DNA from 4 places in the Micromonospora sp. NBC_00898 genome. Region 3 is predicted to be linked to each of the others. Evidence: riboswitches for the same ligand, from Rfam matches in the RefSeq annotation. Region 3 holds a riboswitch; each other region holds the start of a gene.
What was found. A riboswitch is a leader RNA that binds a small molecule or an ion and turns the genes downstream of it on or off. The one in region 3 is predicted to bind cyclic di-AMP.
Positions count from the first base shown of each region.

Region 1: another riboswitch for cyclic di-AMP. It lies ahead of OG799_RS01055 (coiled-coil domain-containing protein); the one in region 3 lies ahead of OG799_RS17175 (C39 family peptidase).
Region 2: another riboswitch for cyclic di-AMP. It lies ahead of OG799_RS12935 (transglycosylase family protein); the one in region 3 lies ahead of OG799_RS17175 (C39 family peptidase).
Region 4: another riboswitch for cyclic di-AMP. It lies ahead of OG799_RS28540 (NlpC/P60 family protein); the one in region 3 lies ahead of OG799_RS17175 (C39 family peptidase).

Region 1 covers NZ_CP108775.1:214,039-220,995, forward strand. Annotated here, with positions in the region: gene OG799_RS01045 (SRPBCC family protein) at 1-46, shown strand, start outside; gene OG799_RS01050 (hypothetical protein) at 123-632, opposite strand; gene OG799_RS01055 (coiled-coil domain-containing protein) at 747-1,808, opposite strand; cyclic di-AMP (ydaO/yuaA leader) riboswitch at 1,812-1,943, opposite strand; gene OG799_RS01060 (cation diffusion facilitator family transporter) at 2,087-3,001, opposite strand; gene OG799_RS01065 (HelD family protein) at 3,107-5,224, opposite strand; gene OG799_RS01070 (alpha/beta fold hydrolase) at 5,342-6,301, opposite strand; gene OG799_RS01075 (carbonic anhydrase) at 6,451-6,957, shown strand, end outside.
Region 2 covers NZ_CP108775.1:2,649,062-2,656,018, forward strand. Annotated here, with positions in the region: gene OG799_RS12915 (ATP-grasp domain-containing protein) at 1-547, shown strand, start outside; gene OG799_RS12920 (M4 family metallopeptidase) at 1,055-3,091, shown strand; gene OG799_RS12925 (DUF899 family protein) at 3,146-3,583, opposite strand; gene OG799_RS12930 (DUF4253 domain-containing protein) at 3,522-4,262, opposite strand; gene OG799_RS12935 (transglycosylase family protein) at 4,536-5,207, opposite strand; cyclic di-AMP (ydaO/yuaA leader) riboswitch at 5,204-5,377, opposite strand; gene OG799_RS12940 (LLM class flavin-dependent oxidoreductase) at 5,945-6,957, shown strand, end outside.
Region 3 covers NZ_CP108775.1:3,523,265-3,530,221, forward strand. Annotated here, with positions in the region: gene OG799_RS17155 (D-ribitol-5-phosphate cytidylyltransferase) at 1-575, shown strand, start outside; gene OG799_RS17160 (CDP-glycerol glycerophosphotransferase family protein) at 606-2,321, shown strand; gene uppS (polyprenyl diphosphate synthase) at 2,360-3,142, opposite strand; gene OG799_RS17170 (alpha/beta fold hydrolase) at 3,187-3,939, opposite strand; gene OG799_RS17175 (C39 family peptidase) at 4,063-4,896, opposite strand; cyclic di-AMP (ydaO/yuaA leader) riboswitch at 5,105-5,246, opposite strand; gene OG799_RS17180 (hypothetical protein) at 5,534-6,325, opposite strand; gene OG799_RS17185 (hypothetical protein) at 6,480-6,957, opposite strand, start outside.
Region 4 covers NZ_CP108775.1:5,866,484-5,873,300, forward strand. Annotated here, with positions in the region: gene OG799_RS28525 (zinc metalloprotease) at 1-970, shown strand, start outside; gene OG799_RS28530 (pyridoxamine 5'-phosphate oxidase family protein) at 1,039-1,599, opposite strand; gene dcd (dCTP deaminase) at 1,678-2,256, shown strand; gene OG799_RS28540 (NlpC/P60 family protein) at 2,299-3,333, opposite strand; cyclic di-AMP (ydaO/yuaA leader) riboswitch at 3,347-3,482, opposite strand; gene OG799_RS28545 (N-acetylmuramoyl-L-alanine amidase) at 3,714-5,744, shown strand; gene OG799_RS28550 (NlpC/P60 family protein) at 5,807-6,808, opposite strand.

The DNA.
Region 1 (6,957 bases), 3.3 Mb from region 3:
CGGTGCGGCGCTGGACCGCGGCCCGGACGCCCCCGCCGAGAGCTGACCGCCGGCACGGCCGGCCGCGTCCGCCCGGGCTGACCCGTTGGCTGCAGCCCGGGTCGCGGTCCGACGGCGGTCGGTCAGGACCGGGGCGCGGCGGCCGCCGGGCGGCGGCGGGCCGGGGTGGCGGGGCGCAGCCGGCCCCACGGCTTGTAGGTGGAGAGCACGGTGGCGATCAGCAGCAGCGTGCTGGAGACCGCTGGGGCGACGACCAGGTCCACCCGGTGGTGGGTGGAGGCGGCGGCGCCCAGCGCGCCGAGCTCCCGGATCCGGGGCGTCAGCAGCAGCAGGACCAGGCCGAGCATCACGGTGGTGAGCGCGAACTTGACCAGCACCCACCGCCAGCGCAGCAGCCCCCACGGGGTGAGCAGCGAACTCACCACCCCGACCAGCCAGACCACGACGCTCAGCGGCGCGAAGAGGTAGGTGACGACCAGCCCCGCGGTGGGGTAGACCACCGCGGGGTCGGCGCCGCGCAGCCCGGCGACGCCCAGGGTGAGCAGCACCAGGTCCGCGCCGAGCCAACCCAGCGCGGTGACCAGGTGCAGGGTCAGCAGGGCCTTGCGGCTGGCGGGGGCGAGTCGACTCATGCCGACCATGCTGGTCCGGCGGCCCGGCCGCGTCGTGGGGCCGGCGGCGACATCCGGCGTACGTCGGCGGACGTAGCCGGGGTGGCCCGTGCGGCGACGGGCCACCCCGCTCGCTCAGTAGACCGACAGGTGCACGTGGTTGGTGTGGTCGCTGGACGGGTCGCCGTTGCCCCCGCTGTACGCCTTCCAGCCGCTGCTGGGCAGCCAGATCTGCTTGAACCAGATCACGTAGAGCACGGCCAGCGCGTCGGCGTTGCGGATGAAGTAGGCGGACAGGTTGTTGCCGTACGTCCGGTCGCCGCCGGTGGCGACCCCGCCGAAGCCGTCGGACTGCGCGGCGAAGTCGCACGCCCGGCCCTTGGGGTGCTCACCCGACCCGCTGGGCCGGTGGCAGGAGACGTACCGGGTGAACCCGGCCGCCTTGGCCTGGTTGAGCGCGTGCAGGGTGCGCGGGGTGATGCAGCCGTCGGCCGGGGTGGGGTCGTCGACGCTGCACGACTCGGGCGGCCAGGAGCCGTCGGAGTTGCGCGGTGCCGGGGTGGCGTTCGCGGTGGACGTGCCGCGGGCCGAGCCGCCGCTGCTCGCGCGGTCGTTCGCCACCTCCAGCGCGCGCTCGGCCTGCTGCTTGCGCTTGGCCATCACCGCGACCTGCTTGCGCTGTTCCTGGATCTCGGCGTCCAGCGCGGTCCGGGTGGTCGTCGCCCGGTCCCGGGTGTCGATCAGGTCGCGCAGCGCCCGGTCCTCGTGGGCGGCGACCTGGCCCAGCGCGGCGGCGCGGTCCAGGAAGCCTTCCGGGCTGTCGCTGTTGAGCAGCGCCCCAGCGGTGCCGAGCCGTCCGGTCCGGTACGCCACGCCGGCGATCTCGCCGACCTTGGTGTCGCGGACGCTCAGCTCGGCGTTGATCGTGGTGAGCTGGTCGGTGAGCTGCTTCTGCCGGCCGACCGAGCGGGCCAGCGCGGCCTTCGCGTCCAGCCAGCCCTTGCTGGCCGCGTCGAGTTGGGCGCGCAGCGCCGGGGTGCCGCCCTCGTCGTCGCCGGGAGCGGCGGCGAGCAGGCCGGCCCGGGGCGCCGCCGAGGCGGGGCCGACCGGCACGGCGGCGACGCCAAGCGCGAGCGTCGCGACGAGCAGGGCCGCCAACCGGGCGGCCGTCCGTCGTACAGGTGCCACTGCTGGCATTCACTTTCCTTCCGTCAGCCGCCGACCGGGTTAGCTGACGGGTTCGGGACGGAAGATCCCTACCGCTGGCGCGGATGCACCCCACGAACATGGTTCCCCGGTTCGCCGCGGGCGGCGATTAGGCGGCGGCCACCGCAGGCGCCGGAGGGCGCCGCCCGGCGGAGGCCGGGGCCGAGCCTACCGGTGGTGCTCCGGCTCGGCCCGGTGAGCGAAGGCCGCAGCCGGGAGCAAAACCGGCATTAGCGCACAATACCCACTTTGATTTAAGTTTGTCCTAACTACCACTCGACCGCACCACAAGCCCCGGATGACGCTCCGGGCTCGATCTGCAACGTGGCGTGGTCGATCCGGAAGTCCTCGTGCAGGGCCGCCCGCGCGGCCGCCAGCACGGTGCCCACCTCGGCGTCCGGCGCCATGGTCAGGTGTGCCGAGGCCACCTCCATGCCGGAGGTCAGCGTCCAGACGTGCAGGTCGTGCACCTCGGCGACGCCGGGCACCGCGGCCAGCCGGTCGTGCACCGCGGTCACCTGGAGGTGCTCCGGGGCGGCCTGCACGAGGATGCGCACCGCGGCCCGCCCCAGCCGCCAGGTGCGGGGCAGGATGAACAGCCCGATCGCGACCGCGACCAGGGGGTCCGCCCACCACCAGTCGGTGAGCGCGATGACCAGCGCGGCGCCGATCACCCCGAGCGAGCCGAGCAGGTCGCCGAGCACCTCCAGGTACGCGCCGCGCAGGTTGATGCTCTCCTGCGCCCCGGTACGCAGCAGGGCGAACGCGGCGATGTTGGCCAGCAGGCCGAGCACCGCCACCGCGAGCATGGGACCGGCGAGGACCTCCGGCGGCTCGCCGAACCGGCGTACCGCCTCGACCAGCACGTAGACCGCGACCGCGCCGAGCAGCACCGCGTTGGCCAGGGCGGCCAGCACCTCCAGCCGGTAGAGCCCGAAGGTGCGCTGCGGGTCGGTGTCGGCGTGCCGGGTGGCGGTGATTGCCGCGAGGGCCATGCCGATGCCCAGCACGTCGGTGAACATGTGCCCGGCGTCCGAGAGCAGGGCCAGCGAGCCGGTCGTGAAGGCGGCGACCGCCTCGACCAGCATCAGGGCGGTGAGCAGCCCGAACGCGGCCCAGAGCCGGCCCCGGTGGCGGTACGCGGCGTTGGTCACCGCCCCGCTGTGGTCATGACCTGCGCCCACGCCCACACCCTTTCGCCCTCGCCCCGGCCGGGCCCAATCTATGTTCACATCGCTATGTATGCAACTGAGCGGCCGGCATCCGCCCCCTCGCGGTCGAAGCCCCGCTCAGCCCAGCGGGTCGACGGTGGTGAGCCGCTGCGTCGCCCGGGACAGCGCCACGTACAGGGTCCGTACGCCGGAACCCGGATCCGCCCGGATCTCGCTCGGCGCGACCAGCACGACCCCGTCGTACTCCATGCCCTTGGCCTGCAGGCTCGTCACCACCTGGAGCCGGGAGCCGCCCAGGTCGCCGAGCCAGCCGGCCACCTCGTCCCGGCGCGGCACCGGCGTGATCACCCCGACCGTCCCCTCCACCTCGGCCAGCAGGGTCCCGGCCGCCGCCACGGCGGCCGTCGCCAGTTCGGCGGCCGGCACGGTCCGCTCGACCGGCTCGACCCCGGTGGAGCGCACCGCGGTGGGCAGCGGCAGGTCCGGGTAGAGCCGGCGGATCTCAGCCGCCGCTACCGCGAAGATCTCCGCCGAGTTGCGGTAGTTGGTGGTCAGCGTGAACTGGTGCCGGCGGCGGCGCCCCAGCGCCTGGTCGCGGGCCCGGGTCAGCTCCTCCGGATCGCCGGTCCAGGCGGTCTGCGCCGGATCGCCCACCACCGTCCAGGAGGCCAACCGGCCGCGCCGGCCGATCATGCGCCACTGCATCGGCGAGACGTCCTGCGCCTCGTCGACCACCACGTGCGCGTACTCCCGGTAGTCCTCCGGCCGCTCCCGGGCCGCGGCCCGGGCGGCCCGCTGCCGGTCGGCGAAGGTGGTCAGCTCGCGGACCCCGCCGGCGAGCTGGAACGGGTCACGCTTCGCCTTCGCCGGCCGCATCGGCTTGCCGAGCAGCGCGTCCAGTTCGTCGAGCAGCGCGATGTCCGCGATGGTCAGCCCCGCGGTGTCCAGGCTCCGGTACGCCTCCGTCAGCAGCCGGATCTCGCTGCCGGCGAGGATGCCGCCGGCGTACCGGCGCAGCCGCTCCGGCCGGGCCAGCCAGCCGAGCACGTGCCGGGGGTGCAGCCGGGGCCACCAGGCCTTCAGGAACTCCCGGAACTCCGGCCGGTCGATGATCTCGTCCTCGAAGGCGCGCTGCTCCGGCAGCCGGCCGACCCGCAGCTGGCGAGCCTGGGCGTACAGCGTCGCCAGGACCCCGTCGAAGCCGGCCCGGCGCACCTCGTTGCGGCGCGCCCCCCGGGGCAGCGCCCGGTCCCGGATGCCGTCCAGCTCCCGGCGCTCCAGCCGGAGCAGCTCGCCCCGGTAGAGCAGCCGCAGCTCGGCCGGCGCGTCCGGCACGGTGTCCCGGACCGCCCGCTCCAGCACCCGGCGCATCCGCAGCGACCCCTTGACCGCCGCCACCTCCGGCGGGTCCGTCCGGGTCGCCGACATGCCCGGGAAGAGCGAGCCGAGCGAGTGCAGGGTGGCCGTCTCCTCGCCGAGCGAGGGCAGCACCGAGGCGATGTACTCCACGAAGACACTCGACGGACCGACGACCAGGATGCCGCCGCCGGCGTACCGGCTGCGGTCGGAGTAGAGCAGGTACGCCGCCCGGTGCAGCGCCACCGCCGTCTTGCCGGTGCCCGGGCCGCCGGAGACGATCGTGACGCCCGAGCCGGGGGAGCGGATCGCCTCGTCCTGCTCCCGCTGGATGGTCGCGACGATGTCCCGCATGCCGCGCCCGGTGGCCCGCGACAGGGTGGCCAGCAGCGCCCCGTCGCCCACCACCGCCATGTCCGCCGGCGCCGACTCCGGGTCCAGCAGGTCGTCCTCGATCCGGGTCACCTTCTCGGCCGAGGACTGGATGGTGCGCCGCCGCACCACGCCCATCGGCTCCGCCGGCGTCGCCTGGTAGAAGGCCGCCGCGGCCGGCGCCCGCCAGTCCACCACCAGGGTTTCGGCGTGCTCGCCGCGCACCCCGAGCCGCCCGACGTGCAGCACCTGCCGGGTACGCAGGTCGAGCCGGCCGAAGACCAGCCCCTCGTGCTCGGCGTCCAGCGCGTGCCGGCGCCGCGCGGCGTGGAAGACCATCGCGTCCCGTTCGACCAGCGCCCCGAAGTTGCCCACCCGGGCCAGCCGGTAGCCCTCCCGCTCGGCGTCGGCGGCCGACCGGCGCAGCTCCGCCAGCCGGGCGTACACCTGGTCGAGATGTCGCTGTTCGGCGGCCATCTCCCGTTCCAGGGTGGTCTGGTCGGTCAACGCGGCAACTCCTGTGGTCCGGGCGGCGGGCACGGTGGCTGAATGAGGGTACGGGCCGGCGTCGCAGCCCGCGCCGGGGCCATGCCGGTCCGGGAGGCCGCCCGCCCGGGTTGCCCGTTATCCGGCTGTTCCCACCCCGGCCACCGGGCCGTCGCCGGCCCGGGTCGCGCCCGGCGCGGGCCGGTCCAGCACCCGCCGGAGCACCGCGACGAGGGCCGCGTTCACCTCGTCCGGCCGCTCCATCATCAGCATGTGCCCGGCGCCGGGGCAGACGGTCAGGTCGGTGGTCGGCAGCGCGGCGGCGATCGACGCCGCGCAGGGCGGCGGGGTGAGCCGGTCCCGGTCGCCGACCAGCGCGGCGGCCGGCAGGTGGCCCAGCGCGGCCAGGGTGTCCAGCCGGTGCTGGGCGCCGATCGAGGCACGGAACCCGCCGATCGAGCGCAGCGAGGCGTGCGCCACCGCCGAGGTGACCAGCCGGATGTCCGCCGGGTCGCAGCGGTCGCCGAAGAGCATCCAGCGGATGCTGGGGCGCAGCGCGCGCAGCAGCGCCCGGGGCGGCCGCCAGGACCCGCAGCGGGCCAGCACCCCGGCGCCGGTGGTCTCGGCGAGCCGGATCAACCGGGCGATCCGGGGCGACAAGCCGTAGACGGTGTGCGTGTGCCCCTCGGCGGTGGTCGAGACGAAGACCAGACCGGCGGTACGGGCGGCGAAGTGGCCGGGGTGACGGTGGGCGTACTCCATCACGGTCATCCCGCCCATCGAGTGCCCGACCAGGACCACCTTCCCCACGGGGGCGACCTCGTCCACCACCGCGGCCAGGTCGTCGCCGAGCTGGGCCAGGGTGGCCGTGCGCAGCGCCATGCAGCTCGACCGGCCGTGCCCCCGGGCGTCGTAGGTGACGACCCGCACCCGGTCGCCGAACCGCTCCCGGATCTCGGCGAGCTGTCGGTGCCAGCTGCGGCCGTCCAGCGTCCAGCCGTGCAGCAGGATCGCGGTCACCTCGGCGTCGTCCGGCCCGGTCACCGCCACGTGCAGGCGTACGTCGTCGGGAAGCTGGACCTCCAGGTGCTCCGGCATGATTACCTCCCCCGGGCCGGCCGATGTCGCTCACACCGGCGTAACCCGGCGGCAACACCGGCTACCCGTCATGACAACACGCCAACCGCGGTGGTGAGAAGATTCGCAACCACCCCCGCGCGGTCGGATCGGTGACCAGGCTGGAGGGCATGCCGCCGTCCCCGACCCCGGCCGGAGCGGGCCGGAACCCGCGTAGCGCCCTGGCCGAGCTGCTCGCCGGGAACCGCCGCTTCGTCAGCGGCCAACCCGTGCACGGGCACGACGTGACCGCCGCGGCGGCGGTGGCCTCGGGCGACCAGGAGCCGTACGCGGTGGTGCTGGGCTGTATCGACTCGCGGGTCCCACTGGAGGCGATCTTCGACCAGACGTTCGGGTCGATCTGTGTGATCCGCACCGGCGCGCACGTCCTCGACCGGGCGGTCCGTGGCTCGATCGAGTACGTGGTGGGCCAGCTCGGGGTGCCGCTGGTGATGGTGCTCGGGCACGAGCGCTGCGGGGCGGTCGGCTCGGCGGTGGAGACGCTGCGCACGGGGGAGCGGCCGGAGGGCTCGCTGGCGTACCTGGTGGACCAGATCGCTCCGGCGGTGACCGAGGTGGGCGTGGACGACCCCCGGGCGCACCCGATGGCCGTCCGCCGGCACGTGCTGCGCACGGTG
Region 2 (6,957 bases), 870 kb from region 3:
GTTGCGAAGCGTCACGCCGGACTCGGCCTGGACCACCGGGGCGGACCGGCCCGCGTTCGACACGGCCCGGCAGGCACTCGGCGGCGGGCCGGCGGTCCTGCGGGACTGGTCGAAATCGGCCAAGCACCACTGGCACGAGGCGGCGTTCATCCCTGATCTCGCCGACGGCGACGCCGCGTGGCGCGTCGCCACCCGGCTCCGCGAGCTGCGCGAGGACGACTTCACCGGCGGCTTCGTGCTGCGCCGGTTCGAGCGGTTCACCGGCGCCGAGGTGCGCACCTGGTGGGTCGACGGCCGCTGCGCCCTCGTCGGCCCGCATCCGGACACCCCGGGCGCCACCCCGACGGGCGAGGTCGATCTCGGCTTCCTCATCCCGTTGGTCGCTCCGCTCGACCTGCGGTTCGTGACGGTGGACCTGGTCCGGCACGCCGACGGACGGTGGCGGGTGGTCGAGCTCGGCGACGGCCAGGTCAGCGACCGCCCGGCCACCGTCGACCCGGCGGCGCTGGTCACCGCGCTGAGCCGGGCCCACCTGGAACCGGCCTGACCGGGACGCCGGCGTGGCCCGGGAGCTACGCCCTCGAAGTCGGCGTCGCCCGAACGGCGGGTCCGCGCCGGCGGCACGGCGGATGATCACGGTTCGTTCGGCAGGCAACGACGACCGGTACGGGCCGGAGCGGCGGGCACCTCGCAGGAATACGAAGACGCGCCATCAGCACACAGCGGCATTAGCCGCAGATCGGGTACGCCTTCTCTCGGTGCCGCGAACATAAGGGCTGATCAGGGGCTATTGAAGATCATGGCTTCCTGAGTCATCGATGTCGGCGAGGCGACCGGAAGAAGACGGTTGCCCCGGTCACCCATTGATCTGCACCGCTGCCCGTGTGATCGTGCTGCCACGAGTCACCGCCCCCGGTGGCTCGGGATGATCGGTCAGTCGATCCGGGGCAACGCCGGCAGCCCTGGAAGACCACCATCGCCCGCCCCGCAGCTTGACCGCGGCGCGCGCCCCTACCGGGCTCCGTGCGCCGCCTGAGAACAGGAGCACACCCCCTTGAAGCTCTCACCCCGCCTCGTCGCGCTCTCCGGCGCGGCAGCGGCCGGTCTGGTCGCCGCCGGCACCGCCGCGGCCGTACAGGCCGCGCCCTCCAGCCCCGCCCCCGACGCGGCCCAGGCCCGCGCGCTCGCCGCCAGCTCGGCCAGCGCGCTGGTCGCCAGCCGCCCCCAGTACCTGCACGCCAGCTCGGACGAGGCGTTCGTCCAGCAGCCCGTCATCAGCTCCGAGGGCACCCAGTACGTGCCCTACGAGCGCACCTACAAGGGCCTGCCGGTGACCGGCGGCGACTTCGTTCTGGCGACCGACTCCGCCGGCAACCTGAAGTACGCCTCCGTCGCCCAGCAGCAGAGCATCGGCAGCCTCGCCACGACGCCGAAGCTCAAGGCCACGGCCGCGGAGAAGACCGCCCGCGCCCAACTGAAGACGGTGACCACCGTCGAGGGCACCACGCTGGTCGTCTACACCCTCGACAGCACGCCGGCCCTGGCGTGGGAGACCACCGTCCGGGGCACCACCGCGGACGGCCCGAGCCGGCTCACCGTGGACGTCGACGCCCTCACCGGCAAGGTGCTGCGCAAGCAGGAGCATGTCGTGCGCGGCAGCGGCACCGGCGCGTGGAACGGGCCGAGCCCGCTGACCCTCAACACCACACTGTCGGGCAGCACGTACTCGATGAAGGACCCGGGCGTCACCAACCAGAGCTGCCAGGACGCCGCGACCAACACGACGTTCTCCGGCTCGGACGACGTCTGGGGCAACGGCACGGCCACCAACAAGGAGACCGGCTGCGTCGACGCGCTGTTCGGCGCGCAGACCGAGCACAAAATGCTCTCCCAGTGGCTGGGCCGCAACGGCGCCGACGGCGCCGGCGGCGCCTGGCCGATCCGGGTGGGCCTGAACGACCAGAACGCCTACTACGACGGCACCCAGGTCCAGATCGGCAAGAACACCTCCGGCCAGTGGATCGGTTCGATGGACGTGGTCGCCCACGAGATCGGCCACGGCATCGACGACCACACCCCGGGTGGCATCTCCGGCAGCGGGACCCAGGAGTTCGTCGCCGACACCTTCGGCGCCGCGACCGAGTGGTTCGCCAACGAGCCGTCCACCTACGACGCCCCCGACTTCCTGGTCGGTGAGAAGATCAACCTGGTCGGCAGCGGCCCGATCCGCAACATGTACAACCCGTCGGCGCTGGGTGACCCGAACTGCTACTCCAGCAGCATCCCGAGCACCGAGGTGCACGCCGCGGCCGGCCCGGGCAACCACTGGTTCTACCTGCTGGCCATGGGCAGCAACCCGACCAACGGCCAGCCGACCAGCTCGACCTGCAACGGCAGCGCCGTGACCGGCCTGGGCATCCAGAAGGCCATCAAGATCATGTACAACGCGATGCTGCTGAAGACGTCGTCCTCGTCGTACCTGAAGTACCGCACCTGGACGCTGCAGGCGGCGAAGAACCTCTACGGCAGCACCGGCTGCACCGAGTTCAACACGGTCAAGGCCGCCTGGGACGCGGTCAGCGTGCCGGCCCAGTCCGGCGACCCGACCTGCAGCGGCACCACCACCCCGCCGCCCACCGGCAGCTGCTCCGGCCAGAAGCTGGCCAACCCCGGCTTCGAGTCCGGCGCGGTGAGCTGGAGCGCCACCTCGGGCGTCATCACCAACTCGTCCAGCCAGCCCGCGCACGGCGGTTCGTACAAGGCGTGGCTCGACGGGTACGGCTCGACCCACACCGACACCCTGTCGCAGTCGGTGAGCATCCCGGCCGGATGCCGCGCGACGCTCTCCTTCTACCTGCACATCGACACGGCCGAGTCGGGCAGCACGGTGTACGACAAGCTGACCGTCAAGGCCGGCAGCACCACCCTGGCGACGTACTCCAACGTCAACGCCGCCGCAGGCTACGTCCTGCGGTCCTTCGACGTCTCGTCGCTGGCCGGCACCACCGCCACCATCTCGTTCAGCGGCGTGGAGGACAGCTCCCTGCAGACCTCCTTCGTCGTCGACGACACCGCGCTCAACCTGAGCTGATCGAAGACGCAGCGGCCGGTCGTCGTCCTCCCGACGGCCGGCCGCTGCGCCATGTCAGCCGTAGGTGGGGCGCTGCGGCCAGCCGGGCGGCGAGTCCTCCCAGTCCTCCTGCCGGCCGTACGGGGTGAGGTCGAGGAAGCTGTTGATGAACAGCAGCCGGTCCACCCCCCGCGCCTGGGTGTAGTAGGTGCGGTAGACGTCCTCGCCGCCCCGCAGGAACACGCTCAGCATGAATCCCCGACCCGCCCCGCAGTCGTCCGAGAACGACGTGCCGTGCGAGGAGACGAACGGCAGCGTCCACCCCTTGCGCTCCTTGTACGCCTCGATCTGCGCGAGCGGCATGTTGGACACCGTCGCCCAGCTCACCACAGCGCGAGGACGATCCGCTCCGCCATGTCGCTCAGTCCCGGCCAGCCGGCCGGCCGACCGGTCAGTCCCACCAGAACCGGACGACCTCGGCGTCGATGACGCAGCCGGCCAGGTCCGGAACATCGTCGGCGTCGTACACGCTCATCCCGTCCAGGCAGTAGACCGGGTACTCACAGGCGAACGCGAGTGCGTCCGGCCTGGTGCGGGGAGGACGGGTCATCGCCAACTCCAGACCCGACCGGGTCAGGCTCACCAGCTCGGCACCCCAGCGCTCACCCCAGTACCGCAGCACCGCACCGTGCACCGCCGGCTCCGGGCAGTCGTTCCAGTATCCATAGTCCAGCAGCGTCAGCACCTGCCATCCGCGCGCCGCCTCGACCAGGGCCACCAGCACCGACGCCGGTCGCCCGTCCGGCTCGTAGGGCAGGCTGAACTCGTCGAGCCGCAGCGGCTCGTCGGGCCACCGGTCGAGCATGTCGGCGCGTGTTCCGTCCGGCTGCGACTCGAACGTGCCCTGCGGGTTCAGCAGCGCGACGGCGTCCAGGCCGGCGGAGCGGGCGACTCGCGCCGCCGGGTCGGGCTCCACCAGGCCGTGCGAGGCGTACGCCTCGTCCACCGACGGGATCAGCACCGGCCGCCAGCCGGTGCGCTCGTGCACCGCGCGCAGCCGCCGCCACCAGGCCAGCGCGTCGTCGCCTTCGGCCGGGAAACCCAGCACCCGTACGCCGTCGGCCAGCGGCAGCGGCGCCAGCTCGGGCACGTTGATTCCCAACGCGGCCAACCCGCCCGAGACGTCGTCCACCGTCCGCCCCCATCAGGAGATCATCGGTCGACCGTACCGCAAGCCGCGCGGGGCCGGGTCGGCCTGGAGCAGCAGCGACTCGCGGTCCTCGAGGACCTGGTGCAGGCGCGGCTGAGCCTGGGCGAACACAGCCAGGTCGTCATCGACCTCCGCAGGCTCCCGCAGCGGCATCCACTGCGGGAAGACGCGGAACGCCCGGCCGGGATGCCGGCCGGGCGCTCGTCGCGTGGTGCGGTCGCGGCCTGCCGGGGACGGGCCGCGACCGGAGGTACGTCAGCGCAGGCGAAGCTGCTGACCCGGGAAGATCAGGCCCGGGTCGTCGCCGACCACGCGCTTGTTGCGCTCGTACAGCGCGTGCCAGCCGCCGGCCAGGTCCTGCACGTCGGCGATCACCGACAGCGTGTCGCCCGGCTTCACCACGTAGCTGCCGGAGCCGCCCGAGGCCGGCGCGGTACGCCGGTGGCTGCGGGTCGCCGGCTGGTCGCCGCGCGAGGAGCCGGCCGTCGACTTCGACCCGGAGTCCGAGCGGGACTTCTTCGCCGACCCGGAGTCCGACTTGGACGAGTAGTGCTTGGTCGAGCCGCCCTCCTTGCCGCAGACCGGCCAGGCGCCGATGCCCTGCCCGTCGAGGACCTTCTCGGCGATGGCGATCTGCTCGCCGCGGCTGGCCAGGTCGGCCCGGCTGGCGTACTTCTGGCCGCCGTAGCCGTTCCAGGTGCCCTTGGAGAACTGCAGGCCGCCGTAGTAGCCGTTGCCGGTGTTGATGTGCCAGTTGCCGCCGGACTCGCACTGGGCGATGGCGTCCCAGTTGACGCTGGCCGCGCTGGCCGGTTCGGCCGGGCCGAGGATCGCGGCGGCGCCGGTGGCCGCGCCGACGACGAGCGCCCCGGCGGCGATCCGACGCGGGCCGGTCCGGCGGTGGCGTGCGGTGTATTCAGTTGCCATGGTTTCCTCCACGCCGACGAGGTGAGCTGTCGGGTTCGGGCCGAGGAGCCCGGCCGCCGGTCGGCGGCTTCACCCCGAGGTGTCGAGCACCGAGGAACGTGTGGGTCCCCCGCTCCCGCCTGAGGTCCAGGTACCACCTGGCCGGCGGCGGGATTAGGCGTTGCCGGCCCGTGGTGTCCGCGATCGCGAACGGATACGACGTTAGGAACGGTTTCGGGTGATCGCCCACTTCTTGTGAAGTTCTTCACCCGGCCGGGCGAAGGCGCGGAATTTCGAGTTGCGACACTCCCGAGCGTGCAATAGGGAGGCCGCCGGATGGTTGCCCGGCGGCCTCCTCAGTGGCGGTCAGTACGTCAGGCCGTAACCCTGTGCAAACAGCGGCACCTGCCCGTCACCCGCGTTGATGGGCCCTCCGCGTACGGAGTCTCGCCCACCACCGCGATCGCGGCCCGGTAGGTGCGGTCGATGCCGGTGCCGCGCTGGTTGTAGGTGACTGTCGTGGTCGGACCCGCCGCGGCCCGGATGCCCTGCAGGATAGTGGTGCCCGGGGTGATGTTGCCGGAGGAGCCCTGCCAGGAGATGGTCCAGCGTGAGCAGTGAACGGTCCGGTCGATTCCTCGGGACCGCTGAGCCCCGGGGATCCGGTCCGGGCTACGGTGGCGGGGGCCGCCGGCACGACGCACCGGGCGCTCCCCGGCGGCGACGGACGGCGGAGCGGGCGAGGTGGCGGCGGGAACATGACCGACTACGGGCACGAGTTGATCTTCGGCGGCTTCCTCACCCCCACCGCCGGCCAACCCGAGCAGGTGGTGGCTCTCGCCAAGCTCTGCGAGCAGGTCGGGCTGGACCTCGTCACCTTCCAGGACCATCCCTACCAGCCGGGCCACCTGGACACCTGGACGCTGATGTCGTACCTGGCGGCGGCGACCAGCCGGATCCGCCTCGCCGGTAACGTGCTCAACCTGCCGCTGCGCCAGCCGGTGGTGCTGGCCCGCAGCGTGGCCAGTCTGGACCTGCTCAGCGGCGGCCGGGTGGAGCTGGGCCTCGGCGCCGGCGCGTTCTGGGAGGCGATCGAGGCCGCCGGCGGCCGCCGGCTCACGCCCAGCCAGGCGGTGGACGCGCTGGACGAGGCGGTCCGGGTGATCCGCGAGGTGTGGGCGGCGGACCGGCGCGGCATGGTGCGGGTCGAGGGCGAGCACTACCGGGTGGTCGGCGCGAAGCGCGGGCCCGCCCCGGCACACGACGTGGGCATCTGGGTCGGCGCGTACAAGCCGCGGATGCTCCGGCTGGTCGGTCGGGTGGCGGACGGTTGGCTGCCGTCACTGGCGTACCTGGCCAAGGGGCCCGGGGAACTGGCCGAGCTGAACGCGCTCGTCGACGAGGGCGCCGAGGCGGCCGGGCGGGAGCCGCGGTCGGTGCGGCGGCTGCTCAACGTCTCCGGCCGGTTCGGCCGGTCCCGGTCCGACTTCCTGGACGGGCCACCGGAACAGTGGGTCGAGGAGCTGACCGGGCTCGCCCTCGACCACGGCACGTCCGGGTTCATCCTCGGCGCCGACGACCCCACCGCGATCCAGCTCTTCGCGCAGGAGGTGGCGCCCGCGGTGCGGGAGTTGGTCGCCGCCGAACGCGCCGAGCCCGGCAGCCGGGCCCGGGCCCTCGAGGAACAGCGCGAGGTGGTCGAGGCCGGCGGCGCGACCGCCCTCGCCGTCACCGCCACCCCGGATCCGGGGGTACGGCTGAGCGGGCGCCG
Region 3 (6,957 bases):
AGGACGTCGCGGCCGCGCTGAAGACCGCCTTCGAGGCCACCGGCCGGATCGACCACGTGGTGGTCACCGCCGGCATCCTGGAAAAGGGGGCGTTGGCCGAGATGGACGAGGAGACGATGGACCGGCTGCTGCAGGTCAACTTCGTCGGCCCGGTCACCATCGCCCGGCAGTCACTGCCGTACCTCCAGCAGACCAAGGGCCAGCTGCTGCTCTACACCTCCAGCTCGTACACCCGGGGCCGGGCCCGCTACGCGCTCTACTCGGCCACCAAGGCCGCCCTGGTCAACCTGACCCAGGCGCTCGCCGACGAGTGGGCCGAGTTCGGCGTACGGGTCAACTGCGTCAACCCGGAGCGCACCGCGACCCCGATGCGCACCAAGGCGTTCGGCGAGGAACCGGAGCACACGCTGCTCTCCTCCGAGGCGGTCGCCCAGGCGTCGCTGGACGTACTCATCTCCGAGCTGACCGGCCAGGTCATCGACGTGCGCCGGGCGCCCGGCGAGCAGGTCTCGGCGGTGCCCGCCCAGCCGGGCGCGCACCCGTCTGAGCAGCTGCCCGTCGACGTCGACGCCTGACCCACCCGATCCGCGGAACGGACGACCGACATGCGTGGTGACCTGATCCGGAAGCTGCTCGCCCGGGTGCTGACCACCGGGCTGGCGGTGCTGGCGTTCCTCGTCGTGGCACTCACCGGGGCGACCGGGTGGGGGCTGGCGATCGCGGTGGCCGCGCTGGCCGCCGCCGCGGTGGAGCGCCGGATCCGCCCGAGCGCCGACGGCGTCGCCGAGTCGGTCCTGGTCGCCGCGGGCATCCTGGTCGGGTACGCCCGCCGGCTCGACGACGGCTTCGACCCGGCGCTGGCCGCCACAGCGCTGGTCCTGCTCGGCCTGGTCCTGCTGGCGGCGCCGCTGCGCGCCGCGGGCGCTCTGGAGATCCGCGCCGCGAACCTGCCGGTGCGCACCTGGGCGCCGCTGGTCACGGAGCGGCTCGGCGGCGCACTCCTGGCGCTGCTCGGGCTCGTCGCGGTCGCCGCCGGCGCCGCCCTGCCCGCGTGGGTGCCGCTGGTCGCCGCCCTGCTGGTCGGGGCCGGCTGCGCGGCGGTCGGCCTGGACCTCGCCCGGCGGCGGTTCCGGCCGCCGGCCGGTGGCGGTCCGGTGGGCCGGGCCCTGCGCCGCCACCAGCCCGAGTTCGTGCTCTACTTCTCCGCCCCACCCGGGTCGGAATACCAGGTCACCATGTGGCTGCCCTACCTGGAGCGGATCGGCCGGCCGTTCCTGGTGCTGCTGCGCGAGCCGGAGTTCCTGCCGACCATCGCCGCCGCCACCAGCGCCCCGGTGATCTTCTGCCCGACGCTGAAGTCGATGGACGAGGCGCTGGTGCCGAGCCTGCGGGCGGCGTTCTACGTCAACCACGGCGCGAAGAACAGCCACTGCATCCGGTTCTCCCAGCTCACCCACGTCCAGCTGCACCACGGCGACAGCGACAAGGCCCCCAGCGCCAACCCGGTCTCGGCGATCTTCGACCGGATCTTCGTGGCCGGACCGGCCGCCATCGACCGGTACGCCCGGGCCGGCGTGGAGATCCCCGCGGAGAAGTTCGTCGTGGTCGGCCGTCCGCAGGTGGAGGCGATCGAGGTACGCCGGGCGCCGGTGCGCGGCCCGGCCGCCCCGACGGTGCTCTACACGCCGACCTGGACCGGGCACCACGCCGACGCCGACTACTGCTCCCTGCCGGTGGCCGAGACGGTGCTCCGCGGCCTGCTCGACCGGGGCGCCACGGTGATCCTGCGGGCCCACCCGTACACCGCGCAGAACCCCACCTCGGCCCGGCAGCTCGCCCGGCTGACGGAACTGCTCGCCGCCGACCGGGCCCGAACCGGCCGGGCGCATCTGTGGGGCGCGGCGGCCGCCCGCGAGCTGACCCTGACCGAGTGCGTCAACCGCTCCGACGCGCTGGTCTCGGACGTCTCCGGGGTCATCTCGGACTACCTCTACTCCGGCAAGCCGTACGCGGTGACCGACATGGGCGTCGACGGCGAGCACTTCGTCGAGCGGTTCCCGCTGGCCGGCTCCGGGTACGTGCTGCGCCGGGACATGTCCAACGTGCACGAGGTGCTGACGCAGCTGCTCGACACCGACCCGAAGGCGGCCGACCGGTGGGCCACCCGGAGCCGCTACCTCGGCGACTTCCCCGCCGACTCGTACGCGGAGGCGTTCCTCGACGCCGCCCGCCGGCAGCTCGAACCGGACTGGAACCCGCCGGCGCCCCGGGCCGCCGACGCCGTCGCCCAGGACGGGTCGCCCCTCTCCTCCACACCCTGACCACTCCGGGCACGGTCCGACGGCGCCCGTCGGGGTGGTCACGCGCCGAATCGCCGACGGCGAGCGGAGTAGGAGCGCAGGGCGCGGAGGAAGTCGATCTTCCGAAAGCCCGGCCAGTACACGTCGCAGAAGTACAGCTCGGAGTAGGCGGCCTGCCAGAGCAGGAAGCCGGACATCCGGCGTTCGCCACTCGTGCGGATGACCAGATCGGGATCGGGCTGGCCGCCGGTGTACAGACGCGCCGCGACGTGGTCGGCGGTGAGGCGCTGCGCCACGTCGTCGAGGGTGGCGCCCGCTCTCGCCTCGTCCTCCAGCAGGGCGCGAACCGCACTGACGATCTCCTCGCGGCCGTCGTAGCCGAGGGCGACGGTGAGGTGGAAGTCGGTGGCCCGCTCACGGGTGGCGTCCTCGGCGAGCTTCAGGGCGTGGCGGGTCGAGTCGGGCAGCACGTCCGCGCGGCCGGCCAGGTGGAGCTGCCACGGGTTGGCCGGACGCAGCAGTGGCTCCGCCACGACGTCCTCGATCATCCGCATCAGGTTCGCCACCTCGTCGGAGGCTCGTTTGCGCATGTTGTCGACGGAGGCGACGAACAGGCTGACGTGGTGGATGCCCAGCTCGGCACACCAGCCCAGCACCTCGTGGATGTGCTCCGCGCCGTACCGGTGGCCGAGCCCGGCGTCGTCGAAGCCCATCTGCCTGGCCCACCGGCGGTTTCCGTCCATCACCATCGCGACGTGGCGCGGCAGCGACGTGTGGGCCAACTCGGCGCGCAGACGGCGGGCGTAGAGCCGGTAGACCGCGCGGCGGACGGGCTGCATCATGATCAGATCAAACCACCTCGGCGAGCCCCCTACCGGCCCGCGGGTCAGTGGTACGGGTCGAGCAGGGCGAGGACGGCCTCCGGGTCCTCGACGTGGGCGTTGTGCCCCAGGCCGGGCAGGGTCGCCACCGGGACGCCGAGCTCCTTGAGCTGGGCAGCGGTCACCATCGGGTCCTGCTCACCGCGGGCCAGCAGCACCGGCACGTCGGTCGCCGCGAGCAGGGCCGCCAACCGCGGCTCCCCCACCCCGAACGCGGCCGGGTCCATCGCCAGCCGCCAGCGGCCGTCCTCCCGGCGCAGCCCGGCGTCGACGACCGGGTGGTCCGGGGCGAAGAGGCCGGCGAGGCCGGCGACGCGCAGGTAACGGCGGGCGGCCTCGTCCCGGCTGGCGAACCAGGTGACCGGCCGCTCGGCCAACTCCCGGGCCTTGCCCAGCTCGGCCGGGGACCAGACCGCCTTGATGCCCAGCCCGACCACGGCGTCCACGGGCAGGCCGAGCTGCCGCGCGGCCAGCGCCAACGCCACCACCCCGCCGAGCGAGTGCCCGAGCACCACCAGCCGGTCCCGTGGCCCCAGCCGGTCGGCGACCGGCCCCAGACCCGCCACCACCCGCCGAGCCAGCGCCGCGAAGGTGTACGCCGGCAGCGGCGGCGACCAACCGTGCCCGGCCAGGTCGGGGGCGAGCCACCGCCCCGCCCACCGGCGCTCCAGCAGCGGCGCCCAGGGCAGCCACACCTCGCCGGTGGTGCCCAAGCCGTGCAGCAGCAACAGCTGGCGGGTACCCGTCTGTTCGCCCATACGGCGCAGTGTGCCACCGGTCGAACAGCAGGCGCGAGAGCCGGCGGCGGGCCGGACCGTCGCATACGACGTCGGGCACCGGCTCTCGGAGGAGCCGGTGCCCGACGGGTGACGCGGAGTGGATCAGGCGGAGTAGCCGCGGGTGGACATCCAGTTCGCCAGGTCGATCGTGGTGATCCAGTACGACGGCAGCGCCGGGTTCGCCGAGTCGGCGATCCGCACGGTCCGGCCGTCGTTCTTGTAGCCCACCACGGCGATGTAGTGGCCGCCCGGGAAGGAGTGCCAGCCGCCGTCGGTGTCGGTGGCGTCGCCCGCGATGTTGGCGACGACGCCCCGCCCGTCGGTGATCGCCTTCACCACGTCGGCCTGGAGCTGGTCCATCTGGGCCGGGGTGGCCGCACCGGGGATCATGTGGGTCCGGTACGGGTTGCCCTTGACCATCTGGTTGAGCCCGCGGGTGGTGTCCTCGGCGGAGTTGGTGCCGTTCTCGGTGGCGCCGAGCGGGGCGACCATCGCGTCCTGGGTGGTCTCGACGCCGCTCGCGCTGAGCGCGTTGCGGACCGCGGCCGGGCCGCAGTTCCAGTATGCGGTCTGCGCCTCGTAGGTGTAGTCGAGGACCTTGGTCGACGGCGGCTTCGGCGCCGCCTTGCGGGTCAGGTCCGGGTCCGGCTTGGCCGAGGTGGCCTTCGCCGACGGCGACGCGCTCGGCGAGGTCGACGGGGACGCGGGGACCCGAGCCTCGCTCCGGGTGGCGACGTCACCCAGCCGGGGGGCCAGCTCGGCGACCACGGCGGTCTTCTCCTGGCGGACGGGCGCGTCGTCGCCGTTGGCGAGCAGGGCGCCGGTGCCGGAGGCCAGCACGAGCGCGGCGGCGGAGCCGGCGACGATCTGGTACGGGCGCTCGGTGGCGAGGCGCCGCAGCTGCCGCTTGAGGGTGTGCTTCACGTGATCCTCCACGGGGGCGGGGGCGGCACCCACCGGCCCCGGCGCGCGGGGAAACTCACGCGCGACAGGTCACGGGCAGGGTGAACCGCGGGAAAGGGGGGCGCCCGGTCAACCGGGCGGCAGGGCGGATACCGGAATCAGCGCGCCGGTCAGGCGGGCGACGGCACCGCGGCGCCGTGGAGGCGGGGGGACGAACGAGGGCTGGGATGCACGAGGATGGAACTCCTTCCGACACCGCCTACCGGGTTAGCTGACGGATTCGGGCGGGAAGATCGCCCTACCGCGGGCCGTGGCTCGCGGATTCACCCCGGACGTGCACTGGGTCCCCGGTTCGTGAGATCACGATTGAGCGGGTCGGCGCGGCGTCGCCTCTTGCGATCGAAAACCGCACCGGACGCGCCGACACTACCGGTGGGTACGCGGGACGCCAACCCATCTCACCTGCTTAAACATCGGCCACCATTACGCTGACCGGAACAGCCCGTCACTGATGTCACTCAATGGGACGAGCAGTTATGACGGAACCGTCGGGCGACAAGCGGACATCGGGTGGCGAGCCACCGGAAATTGCGGGGGTCGATCGCCCCAACTGGCCACGATGACCGTTTCCGGATTGGCGTGACCAGGCTCACCGAATTCTGGTCACAATTCAGCCAACCCGCGCCGGCCGCAAGCGCGCCGGGCGGGCCGGAGCGGCGCCGGCCACCACCGGGGCGAGGGTCTCCGTCACCGCCTCCGCGCGGCGTACCGGGACCGTGCCGGGGCGCAGCGCCGCCGCGGCGGCGTACGCCTCCGCGGCCAGCGCCCGGGCCGCCTCGGCGGCCAGCTCCGCGTCCCGCCACGCCCGCTGCTCCCGCTCGGCCGCCGTGCGGTAGCCGGCCAGCCGGCCGACGCGTACCACCCGGGCGAGGACGATCTCCTGCTCCGCCGGGTGCCGGCGCGGATCCCATCCGTTCCGGTGCGCGAGGACGTCAGCGAGCTGCCGCGCCGACAGCTCACCGTGCCAGTGCGCCGCCATCGCGGCGTGGTGCAGCCACCGCTCCCGGACGGCGTACTCCGCCGGCGTCCGCGGGGTACGCGGCGCGGGCAGCACGGCGGCGCCGGCGAACCGACGGGCGGCGCTCTCCGCCTCGTCGTACGCCCGCCAGGCCCGGTCGACCTCGTCGTGGGCCCGCAGCCATTGCTCCCGCCGTCGGCGGGCGGTCTGCGCGGCCCCGGCGGCGGCCACCGCCACCTCGTCGGCGTACCGGCACAGATCGGCGAGGCGGGCCGCCTCCTCGGCGGCCGGGTCGGGGACCGGCTCGGCATCCGACGGGGCGTCCCGCTCCGGGCGGGCGACCAGCACGGCGAGCACGGCCAGGGCGAGCAGGAGCAGGGCCGACCAGATGGCGGCGGCCTGCGGAACCTCGATCAGGAACTGGTACAGCACGGTCTGCTGCATGGTCGGCACCTCACGGGAACGATGTGGCGGAGGAGAGGGCCGCACGCCCCGACGCGGCGAGGCACGACCGGAAGGGTCGCCATCGGGCCGCCGTCGGGTGGGGTGCGGGGGTGAGGTTCGGTGGAGAGCGGCCGCGGGCGTGGCCCGCGGGCGGTCAGCGGGCCGGCGGTGCCCGGGAGCCGACGGCCGCCGCGACGGTCCCCGCCACGACCGGGTCTCGGGAGATCGCGACGACCACGTTCCGCGGAGCTGCCAGCGGGGCGCCGATGCCGACCGGCGGTGCCTGGCCGACTCCGGTCGCCAGGTCGCCGCCGGACGCCCGCGCGGCGCGACCCCGGTCGGCGGTGGTCGCCCCGCCCGGTACGCGGCCCGCATCGAAGACCGCCGGCCCGCTCGGGCCCCGGCCCGAGCCGCTGACGGCCGGCCCGGTCGAGACCCGGCCCGCGGGCAGGACGGCCGAGCGGGTCATGACCCGGGCCGGGTCGAGTGCGGCTGGGCCGATCAGGGCGAGGGCGGCGTCCGCGGGCCGGTCACCGGGCTCCGGAACGGCGTGGGGCGCGACGCGGAGAGCCGGCGGAATCAGGGACCAGGAGGATTCCGGGGCGGCGGGGGTCACCCCGGCGACCGGGGCC
Region 4 (6,817 bases), 2.3 Mb from region 3:
CAACCTGCTGACCCGGCGTACCGCCGGCGTCGCGTCGACGACCCTCGCGTTGCTGCTCAGCACCGCTGCCGTGGGCGTCGTTCCCGCTGCTTCGGCCTTCTCGGCCGCCCCCGGCGCGTCCTGCGCCGAACCGACCGACGTCCACTCGGACGCCCGGATCAAGAAGGGCGGCTCGGCCAAGCTGGACCCGAACACGCTGACCGCCAAGCAGGTCCGCGACCGCGAGGCCGACCTCGCCGCCGCGCTGCGCGAGCGGGCCAACTTCCGCGCCGGCGCCGGCGTCACCACGCTGGCCACCGTCTCCATCCCGGTGGTCGTGCACGTCATCCAGCGCGACACCACCCGGGCCGGCGGCAACATCCCGGACTCGCTGGTCACCGCCCAGATCGACGTACTCAACAAGGCCTACGCCGGTGCGACCGGCGGCGCACCGACCGCGTTCAGCTTCCAGCTGCAGAAGGTCCACCACGTGACCAACGCCGCCTGGTACCCGATTGTCCAGGGCTCCACGGCCGAGCGGCAGATGAAGTCCTCGCTGCGGGAGGGCGGCAAGAGCACGCTCAACCTCTACCTGGGCGAGCTCAGCGACAACCTGCTGGGTTGGGCGACCTTCCCGAAGCGCAAGCTGGACAGCATGGACGGCGTCGTCGCACTGAACGAGTCGCTGCCGGGTGGCACCGCCACCAACTACAACCAGGGCGACACCGGCACCCACGAGGTCGGCCACTGGCTGAACCTCTACCACACCTTCCAGGGTGGCTGCTCCGGCTCGGGTGACAGCGTCTCCGACACCCCGGCGGAGTCGTCGCCGGCGTTCCAGTGCCCGACCGGGCGGGACACCTGCACCACGGCCGGCCTGGACCCGATCACAAACTTCATGGACTACACCTACGACTCGTGCATGTACCAGTTCACCCCTGGTCAGGCGAGCCGCATGCTGACCGCGTGGAACGCCTACCGCGCGGCGTAACGCAGCCGTACGGCGACTCGGTGCCGGCTCCGTCCTCGGACGGGGCCGGCACCGGCGTTTCCGCTGCCTCAGGCGGCCGGACGGCGGGTGTCGAACCCGTGCCGGCCGCGCCGGCCCTCCGTTGCGGTGGCGCCGACCCGGCGCGCGGGCGCGCCCGCCCGCGGATCGAACCAGACCTGCACCGCCGGCGCCGCGGAACCGTCGACCGGATCGGCCGCGCCGCCCTGGTCGCGCCGGGTCAGCATGGCCACGTCGACGGTGAACTCGAACAGCCGCCAGTCGACCTGCGGCGCGGCCCGGCCGATCTCGGCGACCCGGGCCACCCGGGCCTGGTCGGTGACCGGCCGGGCGCGGCCGGCCACGTACGCCTCGTCGTCGCGTTCCTCGGGCGGGAACGAGTGCAGCGCGTAGCGGCCGTCGCGTTCGAGGTCGCGGCGCTTGGGCGAGTCGAGGACGAAGCAGAAGAGCCCCTCGTCGGTGATGACCGGCGAGACCGGGTGGACGCGGGGGCCGCCGTCGGCGCGGACCGTGGCGAGATAGCCAAAGCCCGGCCCGTACTGCTGCATGAGAAGGCGGATCTCGTCGGCGAGGCGGGGCTCGTCGGCGGCGAATTCGGACCAGGAAGCCATGCCGACATTCTATCGAACACACGTACGAACGCGCAGTCCGACACGCAGGTCACCCGTACCGGTCGCTATGGTGTTCGGATGCTGCTCTCCGACCGCGACCTGGTCTCCGAGATCAAGGTGGGCACGCTCGCGCTGGAGCCGTTCGAGCCCACGCTGGTGCAACCGTCCAGCATCGACGTACGCCTGGACAAGCTATTCCGGGTCTTCAACAACCACCTCTACACGCACATCGACCCGGCGGTCCAGCAGGACGACCTGACCTCGATGGTCGAGGTGCCCGAGGGCGAGCCGTTCGTGCTGCACCCGGGCGAGTTCGTGCTCGCGTCGACGCTCGAGGTGATCTCACTGGGCGACCAGCTCGCCGGCCGCCTCGAAGGGAAGAGCTCACTGGGTCGGCTCGGGCTGCTCACCCACTCCACCGCCGGCTTCATCGACCCGGGCTTCTCCGGCCACGTCACGCTGGAGCTCTCCAACGTGGCGAACCTGCCGATCACTCTCTGGCCGGGGATGAAGATCGGTCAGCTCTGCATCTTCCGGCTCTCCTCGCCCGCCGAGCACCCGTACGGCTCGGCGGTCTACGGCTCCCGCTACCAGGGGCAGCGCGGTCCGACGCCGAGCCGGTCCTGGCAGAACTGGCGCACCTGGCCGACCCGCTGACGGCGAAGGGGCCCCCATGGCGCGGGAGCCCCTTCCGGCGGATCAGCCCGGTCGGCCGTAGCTGTTGATCTGGCCGTCGTCGACGCGTTTCATCGTGATCGGCTTGCCGGACTGGGAGGCGTGCACCACCCAGCCACCGCCGACGTACATCGCGACGTGGTGCAGGTCGCTGTAGTAGAAGACCAGGTCGCCAGGGCGCAGCTCGCTCCGGCTCACCCGGCGGGTGACGTCGTGCTGCTGGCGGGCGTTGTGCGGGAGCGACACGCCGGCCTTGGCCCAGGCGGCCATGGTCAGGCCGGAGCAGTCGTAGTGGTCCGGGCCGGCGGCGCCCCAGACGTAGATCTTGCCGATCTGGGCGCAGGCGAATTTGACCGCGATGCCGGCCGGGCCGCCCGGATAGCCGGACGGGCAGGGCGCGGGCCGCAGCGGGCCGCCGCCACCGTTGCCGTAGACCTTGAGCCGGAGCTTGTCCAGCTTGGCGATCTCGGCGTTGATCAGCTTCTTCTTCGCCGCGAGCTGGGCCTCGGTGCGGGCCAGCTGGGCGACCATCTCGTCCAGCGGCTTCTTCTTGGCGGCCAGCTGGTCGCGAAGCTCGACGACGGAACTCACCTGCTGCTGCTGACGGTGGGCGAAGCGGTCGAGCAGTTCGAGGTTGTTGACCACGTCGGCCGGGGAGCGACTGCCCAGCAGCGCGTTCACCGTCGACAGCTGCTCGCCCTTGTACGCGTCGGCGGCGAGGCCGCTGACCTGACCCATGGCGAGGTCGACCTGGAGCTGCAGCGGGGCGATCTGCTTGGCCAGCGCGTCGGCCTGCTTCCGCTTGACGGCGAGGTCCTGACGGGTGGCGTTGTGCTGCTCGATGATCGGTTCGAGCTTGTTCCAGTCCTGGTCGATCTGGCGCTCGATCTCGGCGACCGACGGGTCGGCGTGCGCCGCCGTGGCGCCGCCGGTCAGGATGACGGCGGTGCCGGCCAGTGCGGCGAGTGCGGTGGTGAAGCGGGACCAGCGTGGACGCGGCGCAGCCGTCGTCCGGTCGACCGACCGGACCGACGGTCGCCGCGGGGCATGGTGTGCCACCGGGCTTCCGTACTCCTTCTTCGCTGACCGCCTACCGGGTTAGCTGACGGGTTCGGACGGGAAGGGAGCCGCCCTACCGCAGTGTCGCGGATTCACCCCAGGTACCTGGTTCCCCGGCTCGCCCGGAGGCGACTCGGCGGTGTCGGACCGTCACCACCCCGGTTGGGCGGTGCATACATCGGTCGACGATTGACCAGAGTAGAGATCTCCGTTATCGATCCGCAACCCACGACGCCGTGACACTCCGTACCGAAGTTCCCGGCGATCGGCGCGGTGAAGGTTTCCTTCACTCAACATCATCACGGGGAAAGGTATTGACCCAGCGCCATGCGTGGGGCGAGGGTGAGCACGCAGTGACTTCCGCCCGATCTGGAGGTTCCATGCTCCGTTCGCCAGTGCCCCCAACCAGACGAGCTCTGCTCGCCGCCGCCGTGGCGGCGGCCACCGTTCTCCTCACCACCGGACCCGTCGCCGCCGAACCCGACGCCGGGCCGACCGGACCCACCGACCGCCAACAGCAGTACGCCGCCGCAGCAGCCGAGTACGGCGTGCCGGAGAGCGTCCTGCTCGGCGTGTCGTACCTGGAATCCCGCTGGGACACCCACCCCGGCCAGCCCAGCACCAGCGGCGGCTATGGGCCGATGCACCTGACCGACGCCGAACAGGTCGCCGCCACGCCGTCCAGCGCACACGTCGACGAGAACGAGGACCCCCGGGGCGACGAGTCCCGGCCCCTGGTCGTCGACACCGCAGCGGCGGCCACCCCGGGGGACCTCCTGCCGCAGGCCTCCCTGCAGACCCTCGACGCCGCCGCCGCGCTCACCGGGGCGGCCGAGGAGACGCTGCGCACCGACGCAGCGGCCAACATCCGCGGCGGGGCGGCGCTGCTGGCGTCGTACCAGAAAGAACTGGCCGCGCCGGTCGGCGCCGGCAGCGACCCGGCGGCCTGGTACGGCGCGGTGGCCCGCTACTCCGGCGCGGACACCGAGGACGCCGCGGCGGCCTTCGCCGACGAGGTGTACGACCAGATCGGCCAGGGCGCCAGCCGGACCACCGACGACGGCCAGCGGGTCACCCTCGCCGCCACCGCGGTGACGCCGGACGAGTCCGGGCTGCACAAGCTCGGACTGCGCCGCGCCGAACGGCCGGACGGGCTGGAGTGCCCGGTCCGCCTGGCCTGTGAGTGGATCCCCGCGCCGTACGAGAAGTACGGCCCGAACTCCGGCGACTACGGCAACCACGACCTCGGCGAGCGGCCCGCCCAGCAGAAGATCGAGTACATCGTCATCCACGACACCGAGGGTTACTTCGGCCCGAGCGTGAAGCTCGTGCAGGACAAGACCTACCTGGGCTGGCACTACACGCTGCGCTCGGTGGACGGCTACGTCGCCCAGCACATCAAGGCCAAGGACGTCGGTTGGCACGCCGGCAACTGGTACGTCAACGCCAAGTCCATCGGCATCGAGCACGAGGGCTTCGCCGGGCACGGCACCTGGTACACCGAGGCGATGTACCGGACCTCGGCCAAGCTGGTCCGCCACCTGGCCCTGCGCTTCCAGATCCCGCTGGACCGGCAGCACATCCTGGGCCACGACAACGTGCCGGGCATCCTCCCCGGGAACGTGGCCGGGATGCACTGGGACCCGGGCCCGTACTGGGACTGGTCGCACTACTTCGACCTGATGAAGGCGCCGTTCCAGTCGACCGGCACGCCGCACACCGGCCTGGTCACCATCGACCCGGACTACGCCACCAACCGCCCGGCGTTCCTCGGCTGCAACCAGCAGCCGCCCGGCGTGCCGAAGCCCACGCCGCCGGCGGTGCCGTGCCCGCTGCGCGGCTCCTCCTCGGTCATCCTGCACACCGCCCCGAGCGAGTCCGCCCCGCTGGTCAACGATCGCGGCCTGCGGCCGAACGGCACGCCGGACACCATGTACATCTCCGACCACGGCGCCCGCGCCTCGGCCGGCCAGACGTACGCCCTCGCCGAGGTCCAGGGTGACTGGACCGCGATCTGGTACCTCGGCCAGAAGGCCTGGTTCCTCAACCCGGCGTCGGCCCCCACGGCCAAGTGGGCGCAGGGCTTCGTGGTGACGCCCAAGCCGGGCAAGGCCACCATCCCGGTGTACGGCCGGGCCTACCCGGAGCGGGCGGCCTACCCGGCCACCATCCCGTACCAGACCATCTCGCCGTTGCAGTACACCTTCGCGGCGGGCCAGCGGTACGCACTCGGCGGCGTCCTCCCGGGCGAGTACTACCGGGCGGTCTCCTTCGACGGCTCCGCCCCCGGCGACCGGACCGTGGTCCGGGGCGAGAACCAGTACGTGCAGATGCAGTTCGGTCACCGGGTGATGTTCGCCAACCTGGACGACGTGCTCATCCTGCCGGCGGCGGTGGGTTCACCAGAGTAGTCCCCGGCGGCACGACGAAGGCCCCCGGTCAGCTGACCGGGGGCCTTCGTCGTCGGATCGGATCAGGTGACCCGGCGGTAGCCGGCCACCGGCATGTAGTTCACCTGCGTCACCTGGACCGGCTTGCCGGTCCGGGGCGCGTGCACCATCAGGCCGTTGCCGAGGTAGAGGCCCACATGGTGCAGGTCGCTGTAGAAGAACACCAGGTCACCGGGGCGGGCGTCGGTGCGGGAGACGGCCCTGCCCTCGTTCCACTGGGCGCCGGTGAAGTGGGTCAGGGAGATGCCCGCCGCCTTGTAGGCGTACTGGGTCAGGCCGGAGCAGTCGAACGAGTTCGGCCCGGTGGCGCCCCAGACGTACGGGTCACCGACCTGCTGGCAGGCGACCCGGATGGCGGTCTGCGCGGCGCTGCTGACCACGCCGTTGATGGTCGGACAGCCCGCCACCTTCACCGTGGTCTTCGGCAGCGAGGCGGTGAGCCGCTTGATCTCGGCGTCGATCTGCTTCTTCTTCGCCGCCATCTCGTCGCGCTGCTTGACCTGTGTGGCGATCAGCGCGTCCAGCTTCTGCTTCTCGCGGTTGTACTTGTCGCGGATGGCGAGCACCCCGGCGACCTGCTTGCGCTGCTCGGCGGCCAGCCGGTCGAGGATGGTGAGCTGCTCGGCGAGCGTCCCGGGCTTGGCGTCGACCAGCAGAGCGCCGACCTCCTGGGACGGACCCTGCATGTAGTAGCGGGAGGCCAGGTCGCCGACCCGGTTCATGGCGAGCGCGGACTGCAGCTCCAGCGGCGCCATCTTCTTCTGCAGGTCCGCGGACTTCTTCTGGTTGACCTTCAGCTGGGCGCGGATCTTGTTGTAGCCCTCGATGGTGGGCTCCAACTGCTCCCACTGCTTGTCGATCTGCGCCTCGATCTCGTCGACCGAAGGGGCCGCGTGCGCGGGCGCGGCGACGAGTCCGGCGCCGACCGCTACGGCCGCGACCAGGGTGAGCAGACGGTGTACGACCCGGCGAGCGCCGACCGGTCGGACCGAAGGCTTACTCCGGTCGTGACGATGAGGGGGCATGGTTGCCAC